2 regions of the Stenotrophomonas sp. LM091 genome follow, and region 2 is predicted to be linked to the other one. Evidence: predicted binding sites of a transcription regulator. Region 2 holds the regulator's gene; the other holds the start of a gene.

Region 1 (7,886 bases), 500 kb from region 2:
CTATGATTTCGCTCCTCACGACGTGGGGCCATAGCTCAGCTGGGAGAGCGCCTGCATGGCATGCAGGAGGTCGGCGGTTCGATCCCGCCTGGCTCCACCAATCCGATCATTAGGCCGATCAGATTGCAGTGACAAAATTTGAAGTTTTCGTGCGTCCCCATCGTCTAGAGGCCTAGGACATCACCCTTTCACGGTGGCGACCGGGGTTCGAATCCCCGTGGGGACGCCAGTTTCAAACAGACAGCCCTGACTTCGGTCGGGGCTTTTTGTTTTCAGTGGTGGGTTTTTTCCGCATGCATTCTTTCTTCGGTATTTCAGAAAAAAGACTTGGCGAACGCTTCACGGCCGCGTAGAATTCCGCCTCCAGCATCGTGGGGCCATAGCTCAGCTGGGAGAGCGCCTGCATGGCATGCAGGAGGTCGGCGGTTCGATCCCGCCTGGCTCCACCACTCCGGACATTAGGCCGTTCGGGTGTGCTGAACAATTTGATGAGTTTCATGCGTCCCCATCGTCTAGAGGCCTAGGACATCACCCTTTCACGGTGGCGACCGGGGTTCGAATCCCCGTGGGGACGCCACTCATCAGAAGAACACCGAGGCCCGGCATGCCGGGTCTTTTTGTTCACCGCCATCTGCGGTTGCGTTGTCCGGAAGTGCTCAAAAAGACTTCCACAAACGTGAACAGGCAGATATACTAAGCGGCTTGCGGTACAACGTGGGGCCATAGCTCAGCTGGGAGAGCGCCTGCATGGCATGCAGGAGGTCGGCGGTTCGATCCCGCCTGGCTCCACCACTTCTCCGGACACAGGCCGTCCGATAGAAGCCAAAATTCGGTTTAACGCGTCCCCATCGTCTAGAGGCCTAGGACATCACCCTTTCACGGTGGCGACCGGGGTTCGAATCCCCGTGGGGACGCCAGCTTCAAACAGACAGCCCTGACTTCGGTCGGGGCTTTTTGTTTCATGAGCCTCTTCCCATCCGGCACATCCGCCGCTATGATAGGCGGCTCGCAGCACAACTGTGGGGCCATAGCTCAGCTGGGAGAGCGCCTGCATGGCATGCAGGAGGTCGGCGGTTCGATCCCGCCTGGCTCCACCACTTCTCCGGACACAGGCCGTCCGATGGAAGCCAAAATTCGGTTTAACGCGTCCCCATCGTCTAGAGGCCTAGGACATCACCCTTTCACGGTGGCGACCGGGGTTCGAATCCCCGTGGGGACGCCAGCTTCAAGCAAACAGCCCTGACTTCGGTCGGGGCTGTTTGTTTATGGGCCCTACGCTACGACCTTCGCCATCCCCACCGAGCGCGGCGCGGTCAAGGTAAAACCGAACTGCGCATACAGCCGATGCGCCTGCCCATCGGCGATCAGGCTCACATAGGCGCCGATGGCATTCGTGCGCAGCCAGGCATCGAGCTGGGCCATCACGGCCTTGCCCAGGCCCTGCCCCTGGCGATCCGGGACCACGGCGATATCCACCACCTGCAGGAAGCAGCCGCCATCACCGATGATCCGGCCCATCGCCAACAGGCGGTCTCCTTCGCGCAGGCTCACACCGAAGACGGTATTGGGCAGGCCACGCGCCGCCGCCTCGGCGGTTTTCGGGCTCAGCCCGGCCAGCACGCGCAGGGCACGGTATTCCTCCACGCTGGGTGGCAGGGGGATGCAATGAACACCAGCAGGCAGCGACATGACGCGGATCCGGCAATGAATGGACACTCAGCATGCCCGAACGGATTCGCAGTATCTGCGACCCATCGGCCTATCCTGTCCCCTCCGCCCTCCCTGCGCGCTGCCGTCCCCGCCATGTGCTATTCCGCCCAGATCCGCGCCGACTACACCAAGCTGGTCCGTGAGTACGGCGCCATGATGTCGCTGGACGAGTTCGCCCAGCTTTACGCGCACGACGCCGGCAAGCAGCGCCCCAAAACGCCCAAGGCAATGGACGATGGCTTTGCCGGCGCCCGCACCGCGCAGGGCCAGGAGATCGTGGCCCGGATCCAGCAATGGCATGCCGAGGAAATGCAGGCACTGGATGAGGAGGTGCGCGTGCAGGGCGCACGCCTGCGCGTGGCCGAGGAGCAGTTGGCCGCACGCCCCACGCAGAAGGCACGCAACGAGGTGCGCGTGGCCGGCAACCGGATCGAACGCGCGCAGACGCGCCTGGCCGATCTGCAGCGCGCCGGCCTGGTGCCGCGCGACAGCCGCATTTTTCCGGGGGTCTACGCCCCGGTGATCGTGTCCGAACAGGGCCAGCGCGTGATCAAACCGATGCGCTACCAGTGCCGGCTGCCGGACAAACCCGCGCGCAACGACGTGCTCTATCCCGGCACCTACAACGCTCGCCGTGACAGCCTGGAGGCCTACTGGAAATCCGCGTTCGGCCACCAGCATGGCGTGGTGGTGGTGCAGTCGTTCTACGAACACGTGCCGCGTCACGCACTGGAGCAGCGCCCGCTGTCGCCGGGCGAGAAAGCCGAGAACGTCGTGCTCCAATTCAGCCCACAGCCGCCGCGCGATCTGCTGATCGCCTGCCTGTGGTCGGAATGGGAAGGCCCGGAAGGCCGGCTGTTGTCGTTCGCCGCGATCACCGACGAGCCGCCCACGGAGGTGGCGCGTACCGGCCATGACCGCTGTATCGTGCCGATCCGGCGCGAACATCTCGATGCCTGGTTGAACCCCGACCCGGCAGACCTGGCCGCGCTGTACCGGATCCTGGACGACCGCGAACCGGTATCACTGGCGCACGCCGAAGCGGCGTGACGCCCACTCAGCCGGTAACCGAGTCCCCTGCCCGTGCGCGCCCCAGCGCGGCGTTCAATTCGGCCGTCAGGTAAGGCTTGGTCAGGATGATGCCCGAGCGGAAGGCCTCGGGCAGATGCTCGGTGGCCATGCCGGTGGCCAGCACGAAGGGGATCTGGCGGGCCGCCAGGGCCGCAGCCACCGCCTCACTGGTCTCGTTGTTGGCCAGGCGGTAATCCAGCAGCACCACCTGGGGCCGGGTCTCGCCGAGCAGGCGCAGCGCCTCCGGCACCGACGCGGCCAACCCCACCACCACGGCGCCGGACTGTGCCAGCTGCATCTGCAGCAGCGCCGCACTCATTTCGTCGTTCTCGACCACCAGCACCCGAAGATCCTGCAGCGCGCTCATGACGACTCCCTGTATGGTTCAGCGCGATGAGTATAGCGTCCTGTGTAGGTGAAACCCTGACGCCGACTTAAGCATTCAGGTCTGCACAAACCTCCACATCTTGTATACACTACGCGGCCAGCCAGCCGAAGTGGCGGAATCGGTAGACGCAGCGGACTCAAAATCCGCCGCCCTTAAAAGCGTGTGGGTTCGAGTCCCACCTTCGGCACCATGGAAAACCAGAACGCCCCGGATCGACGGATCCGGGGCGTTTTTCGTTGTGCGGCGGCTCGACAGCGCCGCGGCCACTACTCCGCCGGCGCAATCGGCGGCAGGGTCTGTTTGCCGCGGCGCGCGGTCGGCGGTTCCCGCACGGCAGTCAGACCAGACGCAGTGCGGGCTGGCCAGCAGTGGGATTGAGGTGTGCCGCGCGAGGCGCACCTGTCCCCGCCACCCGGAACGCCGCCACCGTCTGCAGCAGCCGGGTGGACTGCTCTTCCATGCTGCGGGCAGCCGCCGACGCCTCCTCCACCAGCGCGGCGTTCTGCTGCGTGCTCTCGTCGATGTGCTCGACCACCTGGTTGATCTGCTCGATGCCCTCGCTCTGCTGCTGGGCGGCGGTGCTGATATCGGCCATCAGATCGCTCACGCGCTTCACGCTGACCACGATCTCGTCCATGGTGCGCCCCGCGCTCTCGACCTGACGCGTGCCCGCCCCGACTTTCTCGACCGAGTCGCCGATCAGCTGCTTGATCTCCTTGGCGGCCTCGGCCGAACGCTGCGACAGCGAGCGGATTTCCGAGGCGACCACGGCAAACCCGCGGCCATGTTCACCCGCGCGCGCCGCCTCCACTGCCGCATTGAGCGCCAGGATGTTGGTCTGGAACGCGATGCCGTCGATCACCCCGATGATGTCGACGATACGGCGCGAGGAGTCGTTGATCAGCGACATGGTCGAAACCACCTCGTGCACCACCTGCCCACCCTGCGCCGCCACCTCGACCGCGCCACCGGCCAGCTGATTGGCCTGGCGGGCATTGTCGGCGGTGCGGCGCACGGTGGTGGTCAGTCCCTTCATCGACACGGCGGTTTCCTCCAGCGAGGCCGCCTGTTGTTCAGTGCGCACGGACAGGTCGCTGTTGCCTTCGGCGATCTCGCTGGCGCCCACCGCGATGGTGTCCGCGGCCAGTTTGATCTGGGCGATGATGCCGGCCATCGTCTCGACCAGCGCATTGATGCCCTCGCACAGTTCGGCGATCGGGCCGGTCTTGTCCTGGGTGGCGATATGGCCGGTCAGATCGCCGGCCTGCGCTGCGGCCACCACTTCGCGTGTCTGCGCCACGGCCTGCTGCAGCGCCAGGGTGTCACGCACCTGCGCGGTGATATCGGTGGCGTACTTGACCACTTTGAACGGGCGTCCGTTCATGTCATAGATCGGGTTGTACGAGGCCTGGATCCAGACCTCGCGCCCGCCTTTGCCCAGGCGCCTGTACTGGCCGGCATCGTACTCGCCACGGCCCAGTTTCGCCCAGAACGCGCGGTACTCCGCGCTCTGACGATGCTCGGGGTCGGCGAACATCGAATGATGCTGCCCGCGGACCTCCTCCAATGCGTAGCCCATGGCAGCGAGGAAGTTCTCGTTGGCGGCCAGAATGCGACCTTCAAGATCGAACTCGATCACCGCCTGTGATTTGTTGATGGCCGCCAGTTGCCCGGCGAAGTCGGCCGCCTGGAATTTCTGCGCGGTGATGTCGGTCGCGAACTTGACCACCTTGTACGGCCGCCCGTTGCTGTCGAACACCGGGTTGTAGGACGCCTGGATCCAGATCTCGCGGCCACCCTTGCCGATCCGCCGGTACTGGCCCGCATCGAACTCACCGCGGCCCAGGTTGGCCCAGAAGTCGCGGTACTCCCGGCTCTGCGCGTACTCGGCATCGACGAACATCGCGTGATGCTTGCCCTGGATCTCCTCCAGGGTGTAGCCCAGCGTCTGCAGGAAGTTGTCGTTGGCATGGACAATGGTGCCATCGAGATGGAACTCGATCACCGCCTGGACCCGATGCAGGGCCTTGACCTGGTGCTCCAGCTCGGCCTGCCGCTGCAGGGCGGCCGATGCCGCAGCGCCTTGGGCGGCGCGTCGGGAAATGAACAATGCCGTGAGCGAACGCCACAACGAGCCGGCGTCGGCGTCGTTGCCACGACCTGGCACATGCGTGTGCAAGCCTGAAGTAATCATCTCTAGACCTCGGTGTCCTGTTAGCGAATAGGTCAGCGCCGGGCGGTGGCCCGGTGGCGGTATTCCGTTGGCTGGGACTCACGAAGACCGCCAGTGGGGATGACGTTGCTTCGATGGACTTCAAACACCGGGCAAGCCGGTGAACATGAACCATGAACAAGGTGTACGGCCAGATATCCACGTGAGCAGACAGGCAGCAACTGCGAGTCATATAACGGCGCGTGTTCTGAAAGCTTTAGGGCCAGCGTCCCCGCCCTGTGATGCAGACTGGCCCGGCGCCTACTCGCCGCTTTCGCTGGCATCGAGGGCGTCCAGCGGGTCGACCGCACCCAGCGCCTGGGCTTCGACCTGCACGTTGTCGCGCCCCATCGCCTTGGCCCGGTAGCACTGGGCGTCGGCGGCGGCCACGGCATCATCCACGCTCATGCCCCCGAACAGGGGGGCGATGCCGATGCTGGCCCCCACGCTCAACCGGCGCTGATCCCAGGGGATGGACAACCCGCGCATCGCCTCGAGCAGGTCGCTGGCGATGCGGCGGGCACGCTTGAGCGAACAGCCGGCCAGGATCACCGCGAACTCGTCGCCGCCCAGCCGCGCCACGATGTCCGAATCGCGCACGCCGTGCCGCAGCACGCTGGCCACCGCCCACAGCACGGCATCGCCGGCCAGATGGCCGTGGGTATCGTTGACCGGCTTGAAATGGTCCAGGTCGATGTACATCAACGAGGCCGACTGCCCGGTCCGCGCGACCCGGGTGATGGCCTGTTGCAGGTGCGCCTCGAAACCGCGCCGGTTGCTCAGTTCGGTCAGCGGGTCGATCTCGGCCAGATGCCGGGCTTCGCGCTGGCGGGCGCGCTGCTGGGTGACATCACGGATCACCCAGACCGCGCCGCTGACCTGCCCCTGCTCATCGCGCAGCCAGGCACGGGTAAGGTCGACCGGCAGCAGGTGGGCACCGACCGACAGCAACAGGTCCGAATGCAGATCGACCGCGTTGCTGTCCGGGTCGAGCAGCACGGCCACATCCAGCGGTGAGCGCGGCGCGTACTCGGTGGTGAGTTCCATCACCTCCTGCAGCTGGCTGCCGGCCAGGGCCTCGGCGCCCTCCCCGGCCAGCGCGCGCGTGGCCGCGGCATTGGCGTACTGGATGCCCCCATGTAGATCCAGGGTGAGCACCATGTCGGCCACCGCATCCAGGGTGACGCGGGTGCGCTGCTCGGATTCGCGCAGCTGCTGGCCGCTGAGCCGCTGCGCGGTCACGTCCTGGATCTGCGAAACGAAATGCAGCGGCTCGCCATTCTCGGTGCGCACCAGCGAGACCGACAGCCGCCCCCAGACCAGGTTGCCGGCCTTGCCCAGATAGCGCTTCTCCATGTGGTAGTGCTCGCGACGGCCGGCCAGCAGGTCACCGAGCAGGGCCAGGTCGGTGTGCAGGTCATCCGGATGCGTCAGTGTCTGGAAGTCGATCTGCAGCAGTTCGGCACGGGTGTAACCGAGGATGCCGCACAGCGAATCGTTGACGTCCAGCCAACGCCCTTCCAGCGAGACCAGGGCCATGCCCAGCGCCGCCGAAGAGAACGCCCCGGCAAACTTCTCGGCCGCGACGAAGGCCTGCTCGCGCACCTGCAGCAGCGGGGTGAGATCGACCGCCATGCCGACATAGCCGATCCGGCTGCCCCCCGCGCCGTCCAGTGGGCTGATCGACAACCGCACCTGGCGCCGCTCGCCGTCCTTGCGCAGGAAGGTCCATTGGTGCGACCACGTGCCTTGGGCAGCGTGCACGGTCAGTGCCTCGAAAATGGTCGGCATCCGCCCCTCCGCATCCATCTGGGGCTGCAGGTAGGCACGCATCTCGTCCGGATCATGGAACAGACCGGGGTTGACCCGCCCGATCACCTCCTCGGGCCGGTAACCCAGCAGCTTCTGGGCGCCGGTATTGAACAGGTTGACCACTCCATCGACATCGGTGGCGATCACCGCAACCTCATCGGATGCATCCACCACCGCCTGCAGGCGCTGGCGCATGTTGGCCGCGTCCTGCCGGGCCTGCTGCAGATCGGTGACGTCGGCATGGGCACCGGCCATCCACAGCGGGTGGCCCTGCGCATCGCGTTCGTAGACGCGGCCACGGTCCTGCACCCAGATCCAGTGGCCCTGCTTGTGGCGCATCCGGCACAGGCTGTCGTAGTGCGGCGAGCGGCCCTCCAGATGCGCGCTGAGCAGCGCGTTGGATTGGGCCAGATCGTCGGGATGCACCAGCCGGAAGAAGGTCTCGGGCGTGATCGGGGCGAGTTCCTCGCGGGTGTAGCCCACGATCTCTGCCCAGCGCTCGTTGACCCGCATCTGCCCGCCCGGGATGTTCCATTCCCAGGTGCCGGCCGCGGTGCCTTCGATGATCATTTCCAGCCGATGGCGCTGCTCGGCCATCTCACGCAGCGCTTCGGCCGCTTCGGCAGCGTCGGAGGTGCCGGTCGATGACTGGCTCATGGGCGCCCTCCGCGCCGGCAGGCCGCGCACAGCCCT
Region 2 (7,886 bases):
CACGGTCGCCCAGGCGCGTGCCGAAAACCCGGCGCCCGCCGTTGTCGCCGAACCGGCGCAGGCCCAGCCGCAGCCGGCCGCCGAACTGGTGGTGGTGCAGCGTGATGACGAAGAGATCCGCCAGCTGCGTCACGAAGTGGCCGGCATGCGCCAGGTCATCGAGCGCGAGATGAACCGCTTCACCGACGAGCGCCTGCGCGGCTCGCCGGTCCGCGCCGCCGCGCTGGACCTGATGGACGAGTACGGCTTCGATGCCGGCATCAGCCGCGACGTGGCCATGCAGATTCCGCTGGACACCGAAGCCCACCGCGGCCGCGGGCTGATGCTCGGCCTGCTCTCCAAAAAGCTGCCGATCGCCCCGGTCGACCCGCTCGACGCCGGCGGCGTGATCGCCCTGGTCGGCCCCACCGGCGCCGGCAAGACCACCACCATCGCCAAGCTGGCCTCGCGCTTCGCCGAGGCGCATGCGGCCCGCGATGTCGCCCTGGTCACCACCGATACCGGCCGCATCGGCGCCCGCGAGCAGCTGTACGGCTTCGGCCGGCAGCTTGGCATCGCGGTCCATGAGGCCAGCAGCGGCAGCGATCTGAACCAACTGCTGGAGCGCCTGAAGGACTACAAGCTGGTCCTGATCGACACCGCGGGCCTGGGCCCGCGTGACCGCGCCCTGGCCGCCCAGCTGCAGTGGCTGCGCGCGGCCCAGCAGATCCGCACCCTGCTGGTGCTGCCGGCCAACACCAGCTTCGGCGACATGGACGAGGTGGTCCGCCGCTTCAGCGCCGCCAACCCGCAGGGCGTGGTGCTGAGCAAGCTGGACGAGACCGGCCGCTTCGGCAGCGCCCTGTCGGTGGCCGTGGACCACCGCCTGCCGATCACCTGGGTCACCGATGGCCAGGACGTTCCTGAAGACCTGCACCGTGCCAGTGCGGCCAATCTTGTACTTCGCCTTGAAGATTTGCGCCGCGCGGCCGATATGCCCTGCAACCCGGAGTTGAACCATGCCGTCGCGTGAGTACGCCAAGCTGACCAAGACCTTCCCGTTGTCGGCTACCCGAAGCCAGCCGCTGGGCCCGGTCCGCACCATCGCCGTCACCGGCGGCAAGGGCGGCGTGGGCAAAACGAACGTTTCGGCCAATCTGGCCGTGGCGCTGGCAGACATGGGCAAACGCACGCTGCTGCTGGACGCCGACCTCGGCCTGGCCAACATCGACGTGATCCTGGGCCTGCAGCCGAAGGTGACCCTGGCCGACCTGGTCGCCGGGCGCTGCACGCTGGAAGAAGTGATCATGGAAGGCCCCGGTGGCGTGCTGGTGGTCCCGGCTGCCTCCGGCCGCCGCCACATGGCCGAACTGCAGCCGGCCGAACACGTCGGCCTGGTCAATGTGTTCTCCGAGCTCGAGCGCGAGCTGGACATCATGATCGTGGACACCGCCGCCGGCATCACCGATGGCGTGCTCACCTTCTGCCAGGCCGCGCAGGACACCGTGGTGGTGGTCTGCGACGAGCCGGCCTCGATCACCGATGCCTACGCCCTGATCAAGGTGCTCTCGCGCGAGCGCGGCGTGGACCGGATCCAGGTGGTGGCCAACATGGTCCGCGACCCGAACGAAGGCCGCGTGCTGTACGAGAAGCTATCCCGCGTGTGCGAGAAGTTCCTCGCCGATGTCTCGCTGAACTACCTGGGCTGCGTGCCGCAGGATGACTGGCTGCGCCTGTCGGTGCAGCGCCAGCAGCCGGTGGTGAAGGCCTACCCGTCGAGCCCGGCCGCCCTGGCGCTGACCGAGATCGCGCGCCGCACCGCCCGCTGGCAGGCCCCGACCGAGCCGCGTGGCGGGGTCGAGTTCTTCCTGGAACGCATCCTCAAGCAACGCGGGGTGACGGTATGAAGGGCGCAGCACAATACAAAGAGGTCCAGCGGACCGCGGCCAACGAGTGCATTGCCCAGCACTCGGACCTCGTCCGGCGGATCGCCCACCATCTTGCCGCGCGCCTGCCGGCGAGCGTGGAAGTGGACGACCTGATCCAGGCCGGCATGATGGGCCTGATCGAGGCCTCGCGCAGCTACGACGCCGACCAGGGCGCCTCGTTCGAGACCTACGCCTCGATCCGTATCCGCGGCTCGATGATCGACGAGATCCGCCGGGGCGACTGGGTGCCGCGCTCGGTCCACCGCCGTGCCCGGGATGCCGCCGCCACCATCCGTCGCCTCGAGCAGAGCACCGGCCGCGCCGCCAGCGCCACCGAAGTGGCGGCCGCGATGGACATGCCGCTGCCGGATTACCTGCGGCTGATGGAAGACGCCTCGCGCGGCCAGGTGCTGAGCCTGGAATCGCGGATCGAAGACCAGGGCGAGCTGGACACCGTCGCCCAGGGCGGCCCGACCCCGCAGCAGGTGCTGGAACGCGGCGAGTTCGGGCGCGAGCTGGGCAACGCGATCGGCCTGCTGCCCGAGCGCGAACAGCTGGTCCTGTCGCTGTACTACGAGCAGGAACTGAACCTGAAAGAGATCGGCGCCGTACTGGGTGTGAGCGAATCGCGCGTGTGCCAGATCCATGGCCAGGCCGTGCTGCGCCTGCGGGGCCGGCTGAAGATCTTCGAGGCGGCAGACGCCGGCCTCGAGAACCATTGAAATCGAGGAAAGTGCTTTGAACAAGAACATGCGTATCCTGATCGTCGACGACTTCTCGACCATGCGTCGTATCGTCAAGAACCTGCTGGGCGATCTGGGCTTCACCAATACGGCCGAAGCCGAGGACGGGCATGCCGCGCTGGCGATGTTGCAGAGCCAGCCGTTCGATTTCGTGGTCACCGACTGGAACATGCCGGTGATGACCGGCATCGACCTGCTCAAGGCCGTGCGTGCCGATGCCAAGCTCAAGACCCTGCCGGTGCTGATGGTGACCGCCGAAGCCAAGCGCGAGCAGATCATCGAAGCGGCCCAGGCCGGCGTGAACGGCTACATCATCAAGCCCTTCACCGCACAGACCCTGGAAGAGAAGCTCGGCAAGATCTTCGAACGCCTGGCGGCGAGCGCCTGATGGAGACCCTGAGCGACAAATCCGCGCTGGTGCAGCGCCTGCAGGATGCCCTGGCCGCCCTGGAAAGTGGCGACGAAGCCGGCTGGCGCCGGGAAATCGACGCCCTCGCCGCGCTGCGCACGCAGCCGATGATGGCCGGCCTGAACCGCCTGGCCCGCGAACTCGGCCAGGCCCTGGGCGAGCTGCCCAGCCTGCCCAGCGAAGCCGGCGAACTGGATGACGCCTGCGCGCGCCTGGACCACGTGGTGGCGATGACCGAACAGGCCACCCACCGCACGCTGGACCTGGCCGAGGAATGTCGCTCGCTCACCGAACAGCTGCGCGCCAACGGGTTGACGCCCGACCAGGGCCAACAGCTCGACCGCATCCGTCACAATCTCACCGAAATCGCGCTGACGCAGAGCTACCAGGACCTCACCGGCCAGATCATCCGCCGCGTGGTGGGGATCGTGCGCCGCGTGCATGAAGGTTTCGGTGCGCTCGGCCTGCCGCCGCAGGAAGACGAGAAGAAGCGCGACAACAACGGCCTGGCCGGTCCGGCCGTGAACGGCCTGGATCGCCATGCGGTGTCACAGAACGACGCCGACGACCTGCTCTCGGACCTGGGACTGTAACGACCATGAGTGCTGTTCCAGACGATATCGCTGCCGACTTCATCCTCGAGGCCCAGGAAATCCTGGACCGCCTCGGCGAACAGCTGGTGTCGCTGGAGCAGGCGCCCCAGGACGCCGACCAGCTCAATGCCGTGTTCCGCGGCTTCCACACGCTCAAGGGCGGTGCCGGCTTCCTCGGCATCCAGGCGATGGTCGAGCTGTGCCACGCGGCCGAGGAAACCCTCGGCATGGCGCGTTCGGGCCAGGCCACGCTGCAGGCGCACCACTTCGATGCGGCCCAGCAGTCGCTGGACTACCTGCAGTCGATGCTGGATTCGGTCTCGGCCGGAACCGAGCCGGGCTATGCCCCGCCGGAACTGATCGCCCAGTTCGACGTCAACGGTCCGGCCACCCCGACGCCCGCGGCTGCCGCCAGCGCCGCCAGCGCCGGCAGCGGCGGTGGCGAGCTGATCACCGATGATGAGTTCGAAGCACTGCTCGACCAGCTGCATGGCGGCGCCGCGCCGACCGCCGTGGCCGTGTCGAAGAAGGACGACGGCCTGATTGGCGAGGACGAGTTCGAAGCCCTGCTTGACCAGCTGCATGGCGGCGCCGTTCCCGGTGCCAAGGCCATTGGCGCTGCGCCCGTGCCTGCCGCGGCCCCGCGCGCCGTGGCCGCCCCGGCGGCGCCGAACGCCAAGCCGGCCCCGGCCAAACCGGTCGCCGAAGCCGAACACACCGTGCGCGTGGATACCAAGCGCCTGGATGCGATCGTCAACCTGATCGGCGAGCTGGTGCTCTCGCGCAACCGCCTCAAGACCCTGCGTGCGCGCCTGCACGATGAAGAACTGGACCGCGCGGTGTCCACGCTGGACATCGCCACCGCGCGCCTGCAGTCGGCGGTCATGCGTACCCGCATGCAGCCGGTCGGCAAGGTGTTCTCGCGCTTCCCCAAGGTGGCCCGCGATGTCGCACGCTCGCTGAAGAAGGAAGTCGAGCTGGAGCTGATCGGCGCCGAAACCGAGCTGGACCGCAACCTGGTCGAAGCACTGGCCGATCCGCTGGTGCATCTGGTCCGCAACGCGATCGACCACGGCGTGGAAATGCCGGAGCTGCGTGAAGCCCAGGGCAAGCCGCGCAGCGGCCATGTGCGCCTGTCGGCCCAGCAGGAAGGCGACTACGTCAGCATCGAGGTGCAGGACGATGGTGCCGGCATCGATCCCGAACGCCTGCGCCAGAAGGCGCGTGAGAAAGGCTTGATCGATCCGGAAGCGGCCGCTCGCCTGAGCAGCGAAGAATGCCTGCACCTGGTGTTCCTGCCCGGCTTTTCGACCAAACAGCAGGTCACCGACATCTCCGGCCGCGGCGTGGGCATGGACGTGGTCCAGTCGCGCATCCGCGAGCTGAGCGGCCAGATCCAGATCCAGTCCGAGCTGGGCCGTGGCAGCCGCTTCATGATCCGCGTGCCGCTCACCCTGGCGATCCTGCCGACCCTGCTGGTGCAGGCCGGCGAAGACGTCTACGCCCTGCCCCTGGCCCGCGTGATGGAGGTGCTGCATGCGCCCAACAGCTCGCTGGGCTGGTTCGATGGTCGCGCCGTGCTGGACCGCAAGTCGCACACGCTGGCCCTGGTCGATCTGCGCCACTGGCTGGATGTGGAGCCGATGCCCTCCTCGCTGCTGACCATCGTGGTGCTGCAGGCCGGCGAAGCCCGCTTCGGCCTGGTGGTCGACCAGGTGCGGGGCCGCGAGGAAGTGGTGATCAAACCCCTGCCCAAGGCGCTGCGTGGCCTGCGCGGCTATGCCGGTGCCACCCTGATCGGCGATGGCCGGATGGCGCTGATCCTGGACGTGGATGGACTGCGCACCCACCACGATTGACCGCGTGAAAGTGTGACCGCCGCATCACTGGATTCCTTCGGCGTCTCAAGTCCCATTCATACAAGCCGATAACGGACCCATGGACAGACTCAGCCTCATTGGACTATTCCTCGCGTTGGCCTCGCTGGTCGGCGGCAGCATCCTCAAGGGAGCCGGTCTGGCGTCGCTGTGGTCGCCGGCCGCCTTCGTGATCGTCATCGTCGGCACGATCGCCGCGATCCTGCTGCACACCTCGCCGGCAGTCTTCAAGCATGCGTTCAAGATCGTGCGCTGGGTGATCCGGCCGCCGAGCAGTGACCGTCGCCAGTTGATCCAGCAGATCGTGGAATGGAGCAACATCGCCCGCCGCCAGGGCCTGCTCGGCCTGGAAGCGCAGGTGGATGCGCAGGACGATCCGTTCCTGCGCAAAGGCCTGCAACTGCTGGTGGACGGCGTGGAGCCGGAGACCATCCGGCACATGATGGAAATTGAACTGAGCAGCCAGGAAAGCCAGGACCTGGCCGCCTCCAAGGTGTTCGAGGGCATGGGCATCTACGCCCCGACCCTGGGCATCATCGGCGCCGTGCTCGGCCTGATCGCGGTGATGAAGAACCTGGCCGACCCGAGCAAGCTCGGGCATGGCATCGCCGCGGCGTTCACCGCCACCATCTACGGCATCGCCTCGGCCAACCTGCTGTTCCTGCCGGTCTCGGCCAAGCTCAAGAGCGTGATCCATCACAACAGCCGCGACCGCGAGATGATCATCGAAGGGCTGATCTCCATCGCCCAGGGCGAGAACCCGCGTAACATCGAAACCAACCTGTCCGGGTTCCTGCACTGACATGGCCCGCCGCAGGCACCACGAAGAGCACGCCAACCATGAGGCCTGGGCGATCCCCTATGCCGACCTCATGACGCTGCTGCTCGCCTTCTTCGTGGTGATGTACGCCATCTCCTCGCTCAACGAAGGCAAGTACCGGATCATGGCCGATGCGCTGACCACCGCCTTCGGTGGCGCGCCGCGCACGATCAACCCGGTGCAGGTCGGCAACCAGCAGGTCCAGGGCGGTGGCTGGGACAGCCCGTCGGTGATCAAGGCCGGAAACCGGATCGGCCCCTCCGCACCAGCACCGAGCAACGACCCGACCCTGCTGCCGGCGATGGCCTCGCAGATGCGCATGCCGGTCTCGATACGCAACCAGGAACAGCTGCAGCGTGCCGAGCGCCAGCTCAACGGCATCGCCGACAAGCTCACCGCCACCCTGGCACCGCTGATCGAACGCGGCATGATCACCGTGCGCCGCACCGAGCTGTGGATCGAGGTGGAGATCAACAGCGACATCCTGTTCCCGACCGGCTCGGCCACGCTGGATGTTCACGCGCGCGACACCCTCTCCAAGCTGGCCGAAGTGCTGCGTGACGCGCCCAACGGCGTACGCGTGGAAGGCCATACCGACAACATCCCGATCGCCACCTCGCTGTTCCCCTCCAACTGGGAGCTCTCGGCCGGACGCGCGGCCAGCGTGGTGCACCTGTTCGCCGACCAGGGCCTGCAGCCGGCACGCCTGGCGATGGTCGGCTACGGCCAGTTCCGCCCGCGCGAAGACAATGCCAGCGCCGAAGGCCGCAACCGCAACCGGCGGGTGATGGTGATCATCCTGGCCGACACGGCGCAGAGCATCGACCCGATCACCGACCGCCTCAGCGCCGACGCCGACGCCACTGATGCCGCCAAGGCGCCCAGCGCCGGCAACCCCGTTACCCCCGTTACCCCCATCGCACCGGTGCAGTTGCCACCGGTGCCGGCCGGCAGCCGCGTTGGCGCCGCCGTTCCGCCCGCAATGAAGGAGTGAACCGCATGCGTATCTGGGCTGTTGCCAATCAGAAAGGCGGCGTGGGCAAGACCACCACGACGCTCGCACTCGGCCGCGGCCTGGCCACGCAGGGCCACCGCGTGCTGTTGATCGATCTGGATCCGCATTCCTCGCTGACCCGCGCCTTCGGCGTGCCGTTGGATCCGCCGCCGCAGGGTGTGCTGGAGCTGTTCGCCACGCCGCCGGCCGAGCTGCCCACCCTCGCCCGCCACAGCGACATCCCGGGCCTGGACTATGTCTGCGCACAGGCGGCACTGGCCACGCTGGAACGGCGCAGCGCCAACCAGCCGGGCCTCGGCCTGGCCCTGCAGAACGCGCTCGGCCGTCACCAGGGCCAGCACGACTACATCCTGCTGGACTGCGCGCCCACGTTGGGCCTGTTGATGATCAACGCACTGGCCGCGGCCGACCGCCTGATCATCCCGACCCAGGCCGAGCCACTCGCCCTGCATGGCCTGGATGGCATGGTCCGCACCGGCGAGATGGTCGAGCGCTCGCGCCGCCGCGCGCTGCCGATGTCGA

What was found. The regulator FliA, encoded in region 2, starts transcription of late flagellar genes. The targets are predictions, from matches to a motif close to TAAAGTTTNNCNNNCNNNGGCCGATAA.
Region 1: the regulator FliA is predicted to act here: its motif matches at 5,575-5,601, upstream of BIZ42_RS01560 (methyl-accepting chemotaxis protein).

What each region holds. Positions count from the first base shown of each region.
Region 1 covers NZ_CP017483.1:348,003-355,888, forward strand. Annotated here, with positions in the region: tRNA gene BIZ42_RS01500 (tRNA-Ala) at 25-100, shown strand; tRNA gene BIZ42_RS01505 (tRNA-Glu) at 154-229, shown strand; tRNA gene BIZ42_RS01510 (tRNA-Ala) at 374-449, shown strand; tRNA gene BIZ42_RS01515 (tRNA-Glu) at 502-577, shown strand; tRNA gene BIZ42_RS01520 (tRNA-Ala) at 717-792, shown strand; tRNA gene BIZ42_RS01525 (tRNA-Glu) at 842-917, shown strand; tRNA gene BIZ42_RS01530 (tRNA-Ala) at 1,022-1,097, shown strand; tRNA gene BIZ42_RS01535 (tRNA-Glu) at 1,147-1,222, shown strand; gene BIZ42_RS01540 (GNAT family N-acetyltransferase) at 1,273-1,689, opposite strand; gene BIZ42_RS01545 (SOS response-associated peptidase family protein) at 1,804-2,760, shown strand; gene BIZ42_RS01550 (response regulator) at 2,768-3,148, opposite strand; tRNA gene BIZ42_RS01555 (tRNA-Leu) at 3,273-3,359, shown strand; gene BIZ42_RS01560 (methyl-accepting chemotaxis protein) at 3,507-5,363, opposite strand; gene BIZ42_RS01565 (PAS domain S-box protein) at 5,643-7,850, opposite strand.
Region 2 covers NZ_CP017483.1:4,165,798-4,173,683, reverse strand. Annotated here, with positions in the region: gene flhF (flagellar biosynthesis protein FlhF) at 1-1,012, shown strand, start outside; gene BIZ42_RS18555 (MinD/ParA family protein) at 999-1,886, shown strand; gene BIZ42_RS18550 (RNA polymerase sigma factor FliA) at 1,883-2,629, shown strand; gene cheY (chemotaxis response regulator CheY) at 2,646-3,038, shown strand; gene BIZ42_RS18540 (protein phosphatase CheZ) at 3,038-3,652, shown strand; gene BIZ42_RS18535 (chemotaxis protein CheA) at 3,658-5,511, shown strand; gene BIZ42_RS18530 (flagellar motor protein) at 5,591-6,331, shown strand; partial or broken gene motD (flagellar motor protein MotD) at 6,333-7,178, shown strand; gene BIZ42_RS18520 (ParA family protein) at 7,349-7,886, shown strand, end outside.